4 regions of the Janthinobacterium sp. 64 genome follow, and region 1 is predicted to be linked to each of the others. Evidence: predicted binding sites of a transcription regulator. Region 1 holds the regulator's gene; each other region holds the start of a gene.
The links. The regulator sigma-54, encoded in region 1, starts transcription at its own class of promoters, with help from an activator protein. The targets are predictions, from matches to a motif close to TGGCANGNAANCTGCTTT.
Positions count from the first base shown of each region.

Region 2: the regulator sigma-54 is predicted to act here: its motif matches at 2,274-2,291, upstream of adh (aldehyde dehydrogenase).
Region 3: the regulator sigma-54 is predicted to act here: its motif matches at 2,844-2,861, upstream of CLU91_RS17685 (EDSAP-1 family PEP-CTERM protein).
Region 4: the regulator sigma-54 is predicted to act here: its motif matches at 2,395-2,412, upstream of CLU91_RS01060 (CmpA/NrtA family ABC transporter substrate-binding protein).

Region 1 covers NZ_PHUG01000001.1:4,265,242-4,269,670, reverse strand. The annotation lists gene CLU91_RS18785 (enoyl-CoA hydratase/isomerase family protein) at 1-951, opposite strand, end outside; gene hpf (ribosome hibernation-promoting factor, HPF/YfiA family) at 1,087-1,449, opposite strand; gene CLU91_RS18775 (RNA polymerase factor sigma-54) at 1,519-2,997, opposite strand; gene lptB (LPS export ABC transporter ATP-binding protein) at 3,002-3,757, opposite strand; gene lptA (lipopolysaccharide transport periplasmic protein LptA) at 3,757-4,338, opposite strand; gene lptC (LPS export ABC transporter periplasmic protein LptC) at 4,364-4,429, opposite strand, start outside.
Region 2 covers NZ_PHUG01000001.1:4,464,667-4,469,095, reverse strand. The annotation lists gene CLU91_RS19660 (PQQ-dependent methanol/ethanol family dehydrogenase) at 1-167, opposite strand, end outside; gene CLU91_RS19655 (DUF779 domain-containing protein) at 223-612, opposite strand; gene adh (aldehyde dehydrogenase) at 667-2,187, opposite strand; gene CLU91_RS19645 (beta-propeller fold lactonase family protein) at 2,440-3,396, opposite strand; gene CLU91_RS19640 (TonB-dependent receptor family protein) at 3,602-4,429, shown strand, end outside.
Region 3 covers NZ_PHUG01000001.1:4,027,533-4,031,961, forward strand. The annotation lists gene CLU91_RS17675 (type II secretion system F family protein) at 1-626, shown strand, start outside; gene CLU91_RS17680 (LytR C-terminal domain-containing protein) at 638-1,702, shown strand; gene CLU91_RS17685 (EDSAP-1 family PEP-CTERM protein) at 1,757-2,755, opposite strand; gene CLU91_RS17690 (hypothetical protein) at 2,968-3,342, opposite strand; gene CLU91_RS17695 (hypothetical protein) at 3,503-3,814, shown strand; gene CLU91_RS17700 (dodecin) at 3,829-4,035, opposite strand; gene CLU91_RS17705 (hypothetical protein) at 4,184-4,429, opposite strand, start outside.
Region 4 covers NZ_PHUG01000001.1:232,879-237,307, reverse strand. The annotation lists gene CLU91_RS01070 (cyclase family protein) at 1-346, shown strand, start outside; gene cobA (uroporphyrinogen-III C-methyltransferase) at 359-1,129, opposite strand; gene CLU91_RS01060 (CmpA/NrtA family ABC transporter substrate-binding protein) at 1,144-2,322, opposite strand; gene CLU91_RS01055 (sigma-70 family RNA polymerase sigma factor) at 2,567-3,085, shown strand; gene CLU91_RS01050 (FecR domain-containing protein) at 3,082-4,086, shown strand; gene CLU91_RS01045 (TonB-dependent siderophore receptor) at 4,181-4,429, shown strand, end outside.

The DNA of each region.
Region 1 (4,429 bases):
GCGCACGCCTTCGAGCACTTCGCCATGCGCGAAGTTATGGCGCACCACCGTACGCTCCAGGCGCAGGCAATCGGCCACGCCCAGGTGAGCCCCCCGCTGCAGCAATTCCAGGGTCACCGACATCATCAGGGGCGAACGCAGGCGCATGGCCGCCAGGGCCTTGCCCGCGAACGCGCTGTCGTCCTGCGCCAGCGAGGCCATGATGGCGGCCACGGAAGGCGCGCCGAAGTGGCGGTCCAGCGCCGCGCGCGCGGTGGCCAAAGAAGAAGCCCCCGCCCCGGCCTGGAACGGTGCCGCCAGCGCCTTGATAGCGACCGGCAAGGCCTCGCCCGGCGTCGAGTCGAACAGGGCCAGCAGCGTCCCCATCTGCGCCTCGGGCAGGTAGACATCGGCCAGCCCCGTGTACAGGGCATCGGCCGCGTTGATCGTCAGGCCCGTCAAGCCCAGGTACAGGCCCAGCTGGCCGGCCAGGCGCGACAGGAAATAACTGCCGCCCACGTCCGGGAACAAGCCAATATTGACTTCCGGCATGGCCATGCGCGTGCGGCCCGTGACGATGCGCAGGCGGTTGCCTGGCCCGGCTTGCGCCACGCCCATGCCGCCGCCCATCACCACGCCATCCATCACGGCGATATACGGTTTCGGATAGAAATGAATCACATGATTTAAGGCGTATTCTTCCGTAAAGAAATCTTCCAGCAAGGCACTGCCGCCTTGCGGCGTGGCCAGGCCCGCATCGTAAAAGAAACGGATGTCGCCACCGGCGCACAGGGCTTTTTCGCTGCTGGAACGGATCACCACGGCGTCCACCTGCGGATCGTCGCGCCAGGCCAGCAACGTCGCGCTCAAGGCGCGCACCATCTCCAGCGACAGGGAATTGAAGGCTTTCGGACGGTCGAGCACGATGTGCCCGGTGCGGTTGCGGATGGAGGTCTGGACGAAGTCGCTCATGGCAGGCAGGAAAGAAGTGAAAGTGCAAACATTCTAGCCCTTGCGCGGGGAAGATTGCGTTCGACAGGTACGGGCGCAAAAAAGGGCGCAAGATGTGCGCCCTTAGTTGATCACAACTGCTGGAAGCGGGTGGCCTTAAACGGCGACGACGGCGTCTTCCTCGGAGTTGTCTGGCAGATGCTTGATCGCCTCTTTACCGTGCCCTTGCACTTTGGTTTTGTATTTCATCACTTGCCTATCGAGCTTGTCGATCAGGGTATCGATCGCGGCGTACAGGTCGTGCGCCAGGCTTTCCACATAGACAGTCTTGCCACTCAGACGCAGGTTGACTTCAGCCTTTTGACGTTTTTCTTTCTCTTTGAGGTTATCCACGGTCAGAATCACGGCGATATCGATGACTTGATCGAAATGACGTTTCACGCGCTCCAGCTTCGTTTGTACGTATTCACGGATGGCTGGTGTCACTTCGAGATGATGTCCGCTGATGGTGAGATTCATACACACTCCTAAAGATGATCGGGTTCGTGCGGTCCATCCTGTCCGGCCCGCAGAGGAACCGAAAAAAACTTACAAACACTTACGCAGGCTCACTGGCGGAATTTTCAACGCTTCCCGGTATTTGGCAACAGTACGTCGCGCAATCACCATGCCTTGTTCCCCCAGCATGTCCGCAATCTTACTGTCGGATAAAGGATTTTTAGGGTCTTCTGCTCCTGTCAGTTGCACGATCAATGCCCGTATCGCCGTCGATGACGCTTCGCCCCCCGCTTCGGTGGCGACGTGGCTACCAAAGAAATATTTCAACTCGAACATGCCGTGCGGGGTCAGCATGTACTTTTGAGTTGTTACCCGCGAGATAGTACTCTCGTGTAAACCTAGTGTATCAGCTATTTCACGGAGCACAAGGGGGCGCATGGCAACGGCCCCATGCGAGAAAAAGTTCTTTTGTCTTTCTACTATCGCCTGTGCCACGCGCAGGATGGTGTCGAAGCGCTGGCGCATATTCTTGATCAGCCACTTGGCTTCCTGCAACTGCGCACCCATGGCGCCCTCGCCCTTGCCCTGCTTGAGCAAGTTGGCGTACATGGCGTTGACGCGCAGGCGCGGCATGACGTCATTGTTCAGGGTGACTTGCCAGCCATTGCGCGCGCGCTTGACGACGACATCGGGTACCACGTAATCGGACACATCCGAGGCGAACACGGCGCCCGGATGCGGATTGCACTGGCGAATCACCGTCTGCGCTTCGCGCAAGTCTTCCTCGTCGCAATCGAGGGCTTTTTTCAGCTTGTTGAAATCGCGCTGGGCAAACCAGGCCAGGTGCTTTTCCACGATGACGAGGGCCATGCGCCGCGTCACCATGGCGACGTGCGGCAAACGCTTGATCTGCAGCGCCAGGCATTCGGACGCATTGCGCGCGCCCACGCCGGGCGGATCGAAACTTTGCAGCAGCGACAAGGCCGTGCGCAGTTCGTCGGCGTCGATTTCCAGCTCTTCCGGCAGGCGCGCCAGGATGTCGTCGAGCGACTCTTCCAGGTAGCCATTGTCGTCGAGCGCGTCGATGATCAGCTCGACCAGCGCGCGGTCGCGCAATTCGAGCACCGTCACGCGCATCTGCTCCATCAGGTGCTCGCGCAGGGTGCAGTGATGGGCCTCCAGTTGCGGACGCGAATCCTCATCGTCGGGCGCCTTGCCGCGGCTCGCCTCGCTCCAGTCGCTGTCGCCGCCGTCCGCGGCGGCCGGGCCCTCGCCCGCCTCGCCGTCAAAGGCTTCCGCTTCGGCCGGCGCCGCAGGCGCCTCCTGGCCTGGCGGCTGGGGCGGCGCTTCGGCCGGCGCGGCCGTGGAACTGAGGGCCCCGTCGGACAGCAGGCGCAGCGAATGGTCGAGCGGATCGTCCAGGCGTTCGAGCAAGGGATTGTCCGTCAGCAGTTGCTCTAGTTCCTGGTGCAATTCCAGGGTAGACAATTGCAACAGGCGTATCGATTGCTGCAACTGCGGCGTCAGTGCCAGGTGCTGCGAAGTGCGCAGCTGCAATGATTGTTTCATTGGCTCACATACGGAAGTGTTCGCCCAGATAGACCCGGCGTACCGACTCGTTCGCGATGATGTCGTCGGGGCGTCCCGACGCCAGCACCGAGCCCTGGTTGATGATGTAGGCACGGTCGCAGATACCCAGCGTCTCGCGCACATTATGGTCGGTGATGAGCACACCGATATTGCGCTCCTTCAAGAAGCGCACGATACGCTGGATCTCGATCACGGCGATGGGGTCGACGCCGGCGAACGGCTCGTCGAGCAGCACGAAACGGGGGTCGGTGGCCAGCGCGCGGGCGATTTCCACGCGGCGGCGCTCGCCACCCGACAAGGACAGCGCCTGGTTCTCTCGCAACTTTTCAATTTGCAAGTCGGCCAGCAATTTATCCAGGCGCTCTTCGATCTCGGCCTTCTTCAAAGGACGGCCTTCAACGGTCTGGATTTCCAGCACGGCGCGGATATTGTCTTCCACCGTCAGCTTGCGGAAGACGGACGCTTCCTGCGGCAGATACGACAGGCCCATCTGCGCGCGGCGGTGGATCGGCAGGCGGGAAATGTCCACGCCGCTGATATCGATGCTGCCGCCGTCCGACGGCACCAGGCCGACGATCATGTAGAACGAGGTGGTTTTGCCGGCGCCGTTCGGGCCCAGCAGCCCCACCACTTCGCCGCATTCGACTTGCAGTGAGACATCATGCACGACTTGCCGCTTGCCATAGGTTTTTTGCAGCCCGCGAACGATCAGGGTGCTGCCGCAACGAGTATTGTCCATTATTTCTTTCCTGGCGCGGGCGTGGCCGGCGCTTTCTCCGCCGCCGGTGCCTTGGGCTTCGGCTGGATCACCATGCGCACGCTGCCGCCATCGGGCGTGCTGGTGCCGCTGTCGGAATTTTCCATTGTGAATACTTCCTTACGGCTGTCATACGAGATGAAGGCGCCGTTGGCCACATCGGTCACTTTCGTGCCTTCCAGGCGCGTCAGCTTGGCCTTGGAAAACAGTTTCACCACTTCCGTCTTGTTGTTGTATTCCACGCGCTCCGCTTCGCCTTCCACCCACAGGTCGCCCGCGCCATCGCGCTTCTGGCGGAAGGTGGCCAGCTTGCCGGGATCGGCCCAGAAGGTGATGAACTGGTAGCCTTGCGGGTCTTCCGTGATCAAGGCCCGGCCCGCCTTCATGGTCAGCGTGCCTTTCACCAGCACGACGTCGCCCGTCAGGGTACGCACTTGCTTGACGTCATCGACGTGGCCGCTGCGTGCCGTGATGACGGCTTCCTTCTCGGAATCGGCCTTCTCGGCATGCGCACCTCCCATGATGGCCAGGGACAATACGGTCAACAGCAAGATCTTCTTCATAGTATGGTTTCCTTGTTTCATTCTGTCATTTTGCCGCCGCGGCAGGGCGCGGTTTCGGCGGGAGGACCATGCGCAGCGCATTCTGCACTTC
Region 2 (4,429 bases), 200 kb from region 1:
GTCTTGTCATTGATTTGTGTCAACGGCGAATAGCGCTGGCCCTGCGTGCCCATGCCAAACGACAGCACGCTGGCCGGATTCTTCGCCGTATTGTCGAGCATGGCATTGGTGACATTGCCCACGTCGGCCGCCTGGGCCAGCGATGCCAAACTCAAACCGACGACCATCCCCATGATTTTTTTCTGCACAATCATCTCCCTCTGTTTTATTAGTATGTGTGTATCAAGTCTTGCGGTGCTCATGCGGCTGGGCATGCAACAGCGCGCACTCTTCATCGGTGAACAGGCGCGAGCGCGTCAGGAAGCGCTTGCCCGTGCCGTTGTCGAGTGAAAACATGCCGCCATTGCCATCGACCACATCGATAATCAACTGGGTATGCTCCCAGTACTCGAATTGCTCGAGTCCCATGTAAAACGGTGTGCCATTCAAATTGCCGAGATAGATATCGGTATCGCTGACATCGAACTCGCCCAGCGCATAGCACATGGGCGCGCTGCCGTCGCAGCAGCCGCCCGACTGGAAAAACATCAACGGGCCGTGACGCTGGCGCAACTTGTCCATCATTTCCAGCGCCGCATCGGTGGCGACCACCCGGGCAATTGCTGCACTCATGGCATCCCTTTCTGCGCGCCGCCCCCGACCAAGGGTGCGGCGCCTGTTGCCGGTTTAGAAGAAGCCCAGCGCTTTCGGGCTATAGCTCACCAGCAAGTTCTTCGTTTGCTGGTAGTGGTCGAGCATCATCTTGTGGTTTTCGCGGCCGATACCCGATTGCTTGTAGCCGCCGAACGCGGCGTGGGCTGGATACAGGTGGTAGCAATTGGTCCACACGCGGCCCGCCTGGATGGCGCGTCCCATGCGGAAGGCGCGCGAACCGTCACGCGTCCACAAGCCGGCACCGAGGCCATACAAGGTGTCGTTGGCAATCGCCAGCGCTTCGGCCTCATCCTTGAAGGTGGTCACGGAGACGACCGGTCCGAAAATCTCTTCCTGGAAGATGCGCATCTTGTTGTTGCCCTTGAACACGGTCGGACGCACGTAGTAGCCGCCCTCCAGATCGCCGGCCTGCGTATGGCGCTCACCGCCGGCCAGCACTTCGGCGCCTTCCTGGCGGCCGATGTCGAGGTAGGACAGGATTTTTTCCAGCTGCTCCTGCGACGCCTGGGCGCCGATCATGGTGGACGAGTCGAGCGGGTTGCCCTGCTTGATGGCGGCCACGCGCTTCAAGGCGCGTTCGATGAATTTCTCGTAGATCGATTCCTGGATCAGCACGCGCGATGGACAGGTGCACACCTCGCCCTGGTTCAGCGCAAACATGGTAAAACCTTCCAGGCACTTATCGAAATAATCATCATCGGCATCCATCACGTCTTCAAAGAAGATATTCGGCGACTTGCCGCCCAGCTCCAGGGTGACGGGAATCAGGTTTTGCGCGGCATAGCCCATGATCAGGCGGCCCGTGCCCGTTTCGCCCGTAAAGGCGATCTTGGCGATGCGCTTGCTCGAGGCCAGCGGCTTGCCCGCTTCCAGGCCGAAACCGTTGATGATGTTCAGCACGCCCGGTGGCAGCAAGTCGCCGATCAGTTCGATCAACACCATGATGGACGCCGGGGTTTGCTCGGCCGGTTTCAAGACGACGCAATTGCCGGCGGCCAGGGCTGGTGCCAGTTTCCATACGGCCATCAGAATCGGGAAATTCCACGGAATGATCTGGCCCACGACACCGAGCGGCTCGTGGTAGTGATAGGCATAGGTTTCCGCATCGATTTGCGCGACGGAACCTTCCTGCGCGCGGATGCAGCCGGCAAAATAACGGAAATGGTCGATGGCCAGCGGAATGTCGGCATTCATCGTTTCGCGGATCGGCTTGCCGTTGTCGATGGTTTCCGCCGTGGCAATCAGGCTCAGGTTTTGTTCGATGCGGTCGGCGATGCGGTTCAGGATATTGGCGCGCTCGGCAGGCGAGGTCTTGCCCCAGGCATCCTTGGCGGCATGGGCGGCGTCCAAGGCCAGCTCGACGTCTTCCGCCGTGGAACGGGCAATTTCGCAAAATGGCAAGCCCGTGATCGGCGTAATGTTAGGAAAGTATTCACCTTTTACTGGGGCAACGAATTTGCCGCCGATGTAATTGTCATAGCGTTGTTTGAAGGGATTGGCTACGCCCAGTTTGCTGATGTCTGCGAGATTCATGTCGTCCTCTATCGGGTTAATTAGAATGGAAATACTTTAATTAAAATCAAACGTCCTGGTACAGATGGGGTGAGTACACGGAGTCTTCCGCAAATGCCGTGCCAGCTCGCCATCCCACTACAAACTTAGCCGCTTTTCCCCCTGTTACAAGGGTGTGGCGTCAATACCGGCGCGCTTTTCAGCGCATGCCCGGGCTTGAGCCGCTGCACAATGGAACAGGTGTACCAGACTGGAACACCTGCACCTGTGTCACTAGCGAATCACCACGCCCCATGGCAATTCGCCCACGGCAATATCGGCCACCTTGCGCGCGCTGGCCGTGTCGATGACGGAAACGCTGTTCGAGCGGCCATTGGCCACGTACAGTTTGCTGCCATCGGGCGTGATGGCCATATTCCACGGACGCTTGCCGACGGGAATGGTGGCCGTGACCTGATGACTGGCGGTGTCGATCACCATCACCGTGCCATCGATACCGTTCGAGACATACACCTGCTTGCCGCCAGGATGGACGGCGATGCCATTCGCATTCTTGCCCGCTGGAATGGTGGCGATGGCCTTGCGCTCGGCCATGTCGATCACATACACGGCATTGACCAGTTCGCACGCCACGTAGGCACGGCCCGAGTCCGGACTGAAACCGATGCCGCGCGGCCGCAGGCCCACGGCGATGGAAGCGACCTGGCGGCGTTGCGCCACATCAATGACATCGACTTGCTCGGCCTCTTCCGCACTGACCAGCAGCCAGCGCCCGTCCGGGCTGAATACGGCATGTTCCGGGTTACGTCCGTGCACCTTGATATCGGCTAGCAAGACGCCCGTCTGGCCATCGAGCAAGGCCACGCTATTGTTTTCCTCGACGGCCACGGCCACATGACTACCATCTTGCGAGGCGCTGACCCCTTCCGGCGACTTGCCCAGCGCCACCGTGCGCACGGGCGTGCCGGTCGCGTTATCGATCAGCAACAAGGCGCTGCTGGCCGCATCGGTAACAAACAATTGCCGTCCGCTGGGGTCGGCGGCGATGCCGCGCGGCCGCTTGCCTGCCGCGATCTGGCGCACCACCTGGTCGGTGGCCGTATCGATCACGCTCAAGGTGCCCGATTTTTCATTGGGGACATAGGCAAAAGGAGCGGCCTGGAGGGCGGTGCTGGCGAGCGCAGGCAGCAGCCAGCACACCTGGCGCAAGCGTGAGAAGAAGTTGGGCATAATCACCTTTTCAATGGAAAAACACAGGAAAAGCGCGCGGCATCGGCGCCTCTGAACATTGCTGCATGCAAACGCCGTGCCACCGACACGCGTATAATTTCAGCCCACCAATGGAGACATGGCAGGCATATTGCTTGATACAACTATGCAGACCTGCGCCGCGCACGCGACCAAAGCAGGCTTTTAATCACATTGGAGAATCCGCATGCAGCATCGTTTCCGCTTGAACACCATTGCCAGCCTGTTTGTCGCCGGCAGCGCCACCCTCGCCCCCCACGTTTTTGCCGCCGAGGCAGCTGACCTGGCCAACGGGCAACTGATGGATACGGTGGTCGTCAGCGGCAGCCGCATCGCCCACCCCAGCCAGGAAGTGCCGGCCTCGATCGACGTTGTCGACAGCGCCCGCATCCAGGATGGGCAAATCCGCGTCAACGCGTCGGAAGCGCTGGCCGCCGTGCCAGGCCTGGTTGTGCAAAACCGCCAGAACTATGCGCAAGACTTGCAGATCTCGTCGCGCGGCTTCGGCGCACGCTCGGCTTTCGGCGTGCGCGGCGTCAAACTGGTCAGCGATGGCATTCCTGCCAGCATGCCGGACGGCCAGGGCCAGGCCGCCACCTTCAACCTCGACACGGCAGAACGCATCGAAGTGCTGCGCGGACCTTTCTCCGCCATCTACGGCAATCACTCGGGCGGCGTGATCCAGCTGTTTTCCAGGGATGGGCAAAATCCCCCGTCCGTCGAATTGAATGTAACGGGCGGCAGTTTCGGCACCAGCAAGGTGGACCTGACGGCACAAGGCCAGGCAGGCGGTATCGGCTACGTGCTCGACGGCTCGCGCTTCCGCACGGATGGTTTCCGCGACCACAGCGCCGCCACGCGCGAACAGGCCTTCGGCAAGATCACCGTCAAGCCCAATGCGGACAGCAAGCTGACCATCGTTGCCAACAGCCTGCATCAAGGCAACACGCAAGATCCGCTGGGCGCCACCTGGGCCACGTTTGCCCGCGACTCGCGCGCCGGCGAAATCGATACG
Region 3 (4,429 bases), 240 kb from region 1:
CCCTGCTGTTTCCCACCGTGCTGGGGCTGTACGCGGCCAGCGCCATGGCGGCGCAGCTGCGCAGCGTGCTATTGCTGCTGCTGTGCGTCAGCGCCACCGTCGGCTATTACCTGCCAAACCTGGTGCTGGCCAGCACGGCCAAGCGGCGCCAGCGCGACATTTTTGAAAACCTCCCAGATGCGCTCGACTTGCTGACCGTCTGCGTGGAAGCGGGCCTGAGCCTGGAGCGCGCACTGGTCAAGGTATCGGGCGAGATCCACATCAAAAGCGTGGTGCTGGCGCAGGAATTGCAACTGGTGCTGATGGAAATGCGCGCCGGCTTTTCCAAGGAAAAGGCGCTGCGCAACCTGGCCTTGCGCAGCGGCGTGGAAGATGTCGATACCCTGGTCGCCATGCTGATCCAATCGGAACGCTTCGGCACCAGCATGGGCGATTCACTGCGCGTGCATTCGGAAAACCTGCGTGGCAAGCGCAGCCTGCTGGCCGAGGAGGCGGCGGCGAAGATCGCCCTCAAACTGCTGTTCCCGCTGATATTTTGCGTCTTTCCCACCCTCATGCTGGTGCTCATGGGGCCGGCCGTGATCGAAGTGTATCGCGTGCTCGTGCCGGCCATGGCCAGCCGCTGAAAGGAGTCACCATGCGCTTGACGCTCTCCCGCCTGGCCGTCGCCTGTGCCTGCCTTGGCCTGACTGCCTGTACCACGCAACTGGCGCATGCACCGCTGCCGCAGTGGCCTGACGCCGATGCCGCCTATGCGGCGGGGCGCCAGTACTTTGACGCGGGCGACCTGCCTGCCGCGCAAGCGGCGTATGAGCAAGCCTTGCACGCCGCGCCGCGCCACGTGAATGCGCGCAACGGCCTGGCCGTGCTGCATGCGCAGCGCGGTGAACACGATGCGGCGATCGCCCATTGGCTGGCCTTGACGCAGGAGGCGGGCACGCCGCAGCCGCGGCAGGCCTATCTGTTCAGCAATCTCGGCCATGCCTATTATTTAAGCGGACGCGATGCGCAAGCGTTGCCTGTGCTGGAACAGGCCTGTCTGCTCGACCCGCTCAATGCGCTGGCCTGGCAGCACCTGGCGCAGGTACTCGAACGGCTGGGACAGCACGCGCGCGCCGCCCTCATGCGGCGCCAGGCGGCCAGCTTGCAGGAACACGACTTGCGGCGCGACATGGCCTTGTTGCGCGCCGAGGCGCCGCCGAAGCTTGTGCCCGTACCCGAGTCGTTGCCGGAGGCACCCGCCATGGCGCGCGTGGAGATCACGCAGAGCGATGGCATGGCCCAGCTGCAGCGCGTGCCGGCAGCGGCGCGCAGCGTACCCGTCGCAGTGCCCGAGCGGCCCATGCCGGCGGCGGCCGCGCCGCGCCCGCGCCTGGAAATTGTGAATGGCAACGGCGTGCCGGGCATGGCCGCCGCGCTGGCGCGCAGCCTGGCCGGCGGTCCCGTGCAAGTGGTGCGCCTGACCAATGAAACCAGCTTCCAGGTGGCGCGCACGCACGTCGAATACCGGCCCGCGCAAGAGCAGGCGGCGCGCCAGCTGGCCCGCCAGCTTGGGATGCAGGTGCAGAGCCAGGCCGCCGACTGCCCTGCCAGCGAGCTGCGCCTGGTACTGGGGCGCGACCTGAGCGACCCCGCCATGCTGCACCGCTATTATCTGCAGCAGTTGCAACTGGCGCGCCAGGCACTGGCACGGCTCGGTTAGCAGGTTTTTTGTCGGCATAAAACACGCGGCGCCTTTGCGGGCGCCGCGTGTTTTTCATGCGGCAGCTTGCTTCGGCTGGCGGCGCGTAAAAGCCAGGGCGGCCAGTCCCGTGCCCAGCAGGAACAGGGTGCCTGGCTCCGGTACTTGCAAGGGATCGATGACGACGATGTCGGTGCGCGTGGACTTGGAAAAGTTCAAGGTATAGCTGCCGGCGGGCAGGGCGAAATTCGAGGTCAGGGCAAACATCGCAAAGCCGTTCGTGAAGGCGCGCCCGGTGGCCGGGTCGTTGGTGCCGGCCGTCATGTTCAGGCTGAACGGATCCATGCTGCCGGCCGTATGGTTGCCATTGACGTCGCTGCCATTGTTGGCGTCGCCATCGGGCGCGAACTGGAAGAGTACGCCATCGGCATTCGCGTTCGACAGGCAGCCGGCGGGACTGGCGGCATTGCACGAGATATTGAAGATATCCATGATCGACACGTTCGACTTGTCGCCCATGGTCGTCACGCTGGTGCGCAAGTCGCGCCGCCCCATGAAGCTGAAGGTGATGAAGCCGGCGCTCGACAGGGTCAGGTTGACGGAACCGGTGAGCGTGTCGCCGGCCGTGGAGGACGCTGCTCCCACCGTGTCGCGCTGGGCTTCGGAGACGGCACGCACCGTGGCGCCGCCATTGAGCATATTGCCGAAGGCGTGCGCATCGCCGCGCGCGAATTCCAGGGTGGAACTGGGACTGGGGGCGTAGTGATTCTGCGGCAAGCCGCTGCAGCCGCCCCCCGAACACACTTGCAGCACGTCGGCGTTGGCGGTCGGCCCCGTATTGACGGCGCGCGGATTGACGGCTGCGCCACCTTCGAAGAAGGCGCTGTCGCTGGCATTGCGGTTGGCGCCGGCCAGCGACAAGCTGCCGGCACTGGTGGTGATGCGGAAATTGTTCAACTCATTGACGGCCAGGCCGTACGCGCCGGCCTGCGCCTGGCCGCTGGCCAGCAGGCTTGCCGCCGCCAGTGCGCCCAGCCAGCCGAGGGTCTTGTTTCGTGTGTGATCGACGTTCATCGCAGCCTCTTATCGTGGTCAGTCTCGGGAAATCCGGGGGGACAAGGAATCCAGAATGACTTGCCTGGATTCATCTCGTAGACAGGGATAAGCAGCTTGCGTGCCACTTAAAAAAAGTATATTGAATCAAGTACTTGCCTAAAGCGGGCTGAACTGGATGAGGTCAACTGTAAGAAAGGCCGACGCCGCTTGACGGGCGGCGTCGGCCAGCCTCAGGTACCGCGGTGATAGCCCAGGTGGCCACCCGAATTGCTTGCGCAACCGCAACCGATGCGCGCCACTTCCTCGCCTTCCGTCAATTTCCAGTTGGTAATGGTCGTGTGCTGCCAGTCGATGTCGCTTTTCTTGACAGGTTTGACCGTCAAGGTGCGTTGTTCCACATCCGTGTATTCCATCAGCTCCTCGTCGTCGGCGATGTCGAAATGGCGGTGGATCAGGGAAATGCCGAAGCGGTCGAGTGCGCCATAGCGCTGCAGCACGTCGCGCAATTCGCGAAAGCAGGCCAGATCCGCGGGCAGCAGCGGGTCGACGGCGGAAATATCGGCAACGGGTTGCCATTGCATGGCATGGATGTTCAGGCTGTGCATGATAGGCTCCTGTGCCCCGTGATGAGTGGCCCAGGCTGCCGGAGGGGCGCCGGCACGCCTGGCGAAATACCCATCGTGGCCGCAAAGCTGGTGCGGCGCTTGCGCCAGATCAAAGGTGCGCACATCGCATCTCGTCCGACATTGCCCGGTAAAATAGGCCATGGCAAACAAAACTCCCACCTTTCCCGGCGCGCGCACGGGCCGCGGCCAGGTCCTGGCAGTGCTGCTGTCCAACCGCGACCAGTCCGGCGCCGAACCGCTGCAAGGCCGCGTCTCTCTGGCCGCCATCGTGAAGGCGCTGAAACGCAAATACCACTGGCCCATCGAGACGCACAGTTTTCCCGCGAATACGCAAGATGGCCGCGCCAGCTGGGCAACGGTATATAGCTTGCCGGAAAAGGTGATCGAGGCCGCGCTGGAGGCCGGCGGCCGCGAGTGGCTGGAAAGCCGGGGAGCGGGCGGGCGGCGGTGAGTTGCCGCCTTACCCTATTCGAGCCGGAAGCCGACCTTCAGCGTGACCTGGAAGTGCGCCACCTTGCCATCGACGATATGGCCGCGCGATTCCGTCACTTCATACCAGTCCATATGCTTGACCGTGAGCGCCGCCTTGGCAATGGCATCGCGTATGGCCTGATCGCTGCTCTCGGTCGATGTGCCGACCAGCTCGATGAGCTTGTAAGTGTGTGCGGACATGATGTTTCCCCAGGTAGGCAAGCCAGACATCGGAAAGTTGTTCTTCGCCAGCAAGTGCCCATAGTGCGCCTAAATGCGGCAGACGTCATTGCGCGGTGCAGCAATGCAATGGCCATGGACCCTTGGCCACGTCAGCAAGATTGCCCGCTCAGAAATAATACCCCGCCTGTAAATTGATCCTGCGCGTGTAGCCATCGTGCCGAAGGGAGGTCGACGCCAGCCCGCCTGCGTCCGGCGACAGATACGGGTGATGCTTGCCCAGCATGAAGTCGGCGTAGAACACCCATTTCCCCGATGAAAAACTCAGTCCGCTAACGTTCTGCACCGAACTTTTGTAGTTGCCGACACGTTTGCGCAGGATGCTGTAGTCGTTATACAGCTTGAATCCGCCAAG
Region 4 (4,429 bases), 4.0 Mb from region 1:
GATACGCACGGGCCGCATGCAGCACTATGAGCAGGCGCAAGCCTATATGGCGAATCCGCCCGGCCTGTCGCTCGATGCGGCGAAATTCCTCGTGGAAGATGGCGGCGCCATGGTGGTGGGCGCGGACAACCTCAGTTTCGAGGCGTTTCCGTCCGAAGTGGCGAACAATTACCTGCCCGTGCACACCTATCTGCTGGCGCAGCAGGGCACGCCCATCCTGGAACTGGTTGACCTGGAAGGTTTGTCGCGCGACAAGGTGTACCAGTTTGCCTTCATCGGCGCCTCCTTGAAATTCCGTGGCGGCGACGCGGCGCCCATCCGCCCCGTGGCCCTGCCGATCCGCTAGGCGCCGGCAGGCTCAGACGCAGGCGGCCAGCAAAGCGCCGGCACCATGGTCATCCCAGGCATCGGCGCAGCGCACTACCTCGCCCACGACGATGATGCTGGGACTGCCCAGGCCGCTGGTTTGCAAGTCATCGGGCAAGGCGTGCAAAGTGCTCAGCATCTGGCGCTGGGCCGGCAAGCTGGCCGATTGCACCACGGCCACGGGCATGCCGGGCGCCATGCCGCCGGCCAGCAAGCCCGCCTGGATGGCAGCCACCCTGGCCACGCCCATGTAGATGACCAGGGTCAGGCCGCTTTGCGCCAATGCCGCCCAGTTCGGCTCCGAGGCGCCATCCTTGCCATGGCCCGTGACGAAGATCGCGCCCTGGCTCCAGCTGCGGTGCGTCAGCGGCACGCCGATGGCCGTTGGTGCGGCCAGGCCGCTGCTGATGCCCGGTATCACCTCGACAGCCACGCCGTGGCTGCGCAAATAGGCGCGTTCCTCGCCGCCGCGCCCGAACAGATACGGGTCGCCCCCTTTCAGGCGCACCACATGCTGGCCGGCACGCGCTTCGGCCAGCATCAGGCGCTCGATGAACGCTTGCGGCGTGGACGCGCAGCCACCGCGCTTGCCCACCTCGACCACGCGCACGCCTTGTGCCGCATGCGCGAGGATGGCCGGGTTGACGAGGTCGTCGATCAGCACCACGTCGGCCCGCGCGATGGCCTTCACAGCTTTTAATGTCAACAGGTCCGGGTCGCCGGGACCGGCGCCGACCAGGGTCACGCTTCCAAGTTGCGCCATGATGAACTCTCCCATTAAAAAAAGTGGCCGATGGCAAACGAGGCCGCGTACGCTTCCGGTGCGCTGCCGTCCCATACGACGCCGTCACACAGGGTCGAGCTGCGCATGGGCGCCTTGGGTAGGGGCGTGGCCGTCATTTCCGCCGCCTGGCGGTACAGGTCGATGCGGTTGACCTGGCGCGCCACGGCCAGGTAATCGGGCTCGTCGCGCAGCAAGCCCCAGCGCCGGTGCTGGGTCATGAACCACATGCCGTCAGACAGATACGGGAAATTCACGGCGCCATCGCCATAAAATTTCAAACCGTGCGCCTCGTCCCAGGTCTTGCCCAGGCCATCCTGATAATGGCCGAGGATGCGCGGCGCCAGCATTTCCTGCGGTGTATTCAAATAAGCGGGCTCGGCCAGGGTAGCCGCCATGGCCAGCCGGTTGGCGTCGCTGGCGTCGATCCAGCGGCCCGCCTCGAGCACGGCGGCGATCAGGGCGCGGCAGCTGTTCGGATGCTGCTGCGCAAACGCGGCGCTGGTGCCCAGCACCTTGCCCGGATGGTCGGGCCAGATGGCGCCGCTGCTGGCGGCCGTCACGCCCACGCCATCGACGATGGCCTTGTAGCCCCACGGTTCGCCCGCGCAAAAGCCATCCATCTGTCCCGCGCGCAAGGCCGTCACCATCTGCGACGGCGGCACCGTCATCACGCGCGCGTCGCGCAGCGGATCGATGCCATGCGCGGCCAGCCAGTATTGCAGCAGCATCGCGTGGTTGCCGGTCGGGAAAGTATGCGCAAACGCAAACGGCCGCGCCGTGCCGCGCATGTGCCGCGCCAATGTCGGGCCATCGTGGGCGCCCTCGCGCGCCAGCGCCGCCGACACGGTGACGGCCTGGCCGCTGTGATTGAGGTTCATCAGCACGGCCAGGTCGCGCTGCTGCCCGCCGATGCCCATCTGCACGCCATACACGAGACCGTACAACACGTGGGCCGCATCGAGTTCGCCGCTGTTCAATTTGTCGCGCACGCCGGCCCACGACATCTCCCGGCTCAGTTCGATCTTGATGCCGTATTTTTCATCGAGGCCCAGCTTAGCCGCCATCACCAGCGAGGCGCAATCGGCCAGCGGCAGGTAGCCGATGCGTATCGTCTGTTTTTCCGGATGCATGGAGCGCATCACCTGGGCGCTTGCGCCCTTTCCCTCTGTCATACCCGCGTCCTTGCTTAACTGTGCGACATACCGCTGACCATTCCCTGCGCAAACCGCGCCCCTGTGCTTTAGTCAGCAAGAGCCGTGCCAGACGCGCGGCTTAAATATGCACCAAAAACGTGCCGTGGCTGGCCGGAACGGTTGACCAAGCCACTGCCTCATTGCACAAAGCACCCTTCCTCGTTAAAATGAGAACAATTCCCATTTAGATTCAAGACCTTTCCATTCGCGACCGTCACGCCCCATGCCCGCCCCGCTCCCCCTTTCCTCCCACCCTGTCGGCACGCTCTACAGCGCACACCTCGGCTGGCTGAAAGGCTGGCTGCGCACGCGCCTGGGCAATATGGGCGATGTCGCCGACCTGGCGCACGACACCTTCGTGCGCCTTCTGGTCGACCGCAATGCGCAAGCCATCCGCGAACCGCGCAGCTACCTGGCGACCATCGCCGGCAGAGTCGTGGTCGATCATTACCGCCGCCGCGCACTGGAACAGGCTTACCTGGCAACCTTGGCGCAATGGCCGCAAGCACAGGAACTGTCGTGCGAGGCGCGCGCCATCGTGCTGGAAACCCTGCACGAGATCAATGCACTGCTCGACGGCCTGGGCGCGAAAGTCAGGCAAGTCTTTATCCTGTCGCAATTCGAGGGCCTCAGCTATGCCTGCATTGCGCAGGAGCTTGGCATCAGCCTGCGCAGCGTGAACAACTACATGGCGAAGGCCGTGCTGCAAGTATGCCTGCTGCAAGCGGCGCTCGAAGCATGAGCGCGGGCGCCCTGTCGGGCATGGAGTTGCGCGCGTTGCGCGCGGCCGCCGGCTGGTATGCGCGCCTGTGCTCAGGCCACGTCACGCCGCAAGACCGGTTGCGCTGGCAGCGCTGGCGCGACGCACACCCCGCCCACGGCGCCGCCTGGCAACGCATCGAAACGATGCAGCGGCAACTGGGCAGCGTGCCCGGCGGCTTGGCCGCGCCAGCCTTGCAGGCTGCGGCGCAAACCGGGCTTGCGCAGCTATCGCGCCGCGGCGTGCTGCGCGGCACCCTGGCCGTGCTGGGTGCCAGCGGCCTCGCATGGCATGGCTGGCGCCAGCCCGCCGCGCGGGAATGGCGGCTGGCCATGCTGGCCGACATATCCACGGCGACGGGCGAACAGCGTCGCCTGCTCTTGCCCGACGGCTCGCGCCTCGTGCTCAATACGGATAGCGCCGTGGACCTGGCCTATGACGAGGCGCAGCGCCGCCTGCTGTTGCGCAGGGGTGAAATTTTCATCGGCACGGTCGCCGATCCCCACCTGGCCATCGGCCATGGCGCCCGGCCTTTCCTGGTCGATACGCCACATGGCCGCATCCGCGCGCTGGGTACGCGCTTCCTCGTGCGCAGCGATCATGCGGGCACGCTGGTCACCGTACTGGAAAAGGCCGTGGAAGTGCGCAGCGGACAGCAGCGCCCCATGCTGGTGCAAGCGGAGCAGCAATTGCGCATCGGCGCCGATGGCGCCATGCAAGGCCCCACACCGGCCGCATTCGGCGCAGGCGCGTGGCAGGACGGCAGTTTATTGGTTGACAACATGCCGCTGTCTCGCTTGCTGGCTGAACTGGGACGCTACCGTCGGGGCGTGCTGCAATGCGATCCGCGCGTGGCCGACCTGCGCATATCGGGCAACTTCCCGCTGGCAGATAGCGACCGCGCCCTGCAAGTGCTGGCCAACGGCTTCCCGCTGCACATCGTGATGCACACGCGTTTCTGGGTACGCGTGCTGCCCGCCTGAAAAATATTTTCCCAAAGCGTGCACTTTTTTTGCCGCTGATCCGACCTCCTTCCTGCAAGCGTCCTGAAAGACGCGCTAACCCTGAAGGAATTCCATGACCGCCGCACCATATATCGCGCGCCGCACCGCCGTCGCCCACGCTGTACGCACCGTCCTGCTGGCCATGCTGGCCACCGCGCCGTTACTCACGCCGGCCGTCGCGTCTGCAGACGCCACCAGCACCGCCCGCAACGTCGACATTCCCGCCGGGCCACTGGGCGCCACCATCAGCCGCTATGCCAGCACGGCCGGTATCGCCATCGCCTTCGATGCCGCGCAACTGGCAGGCCTGAGTTCGCCTGGC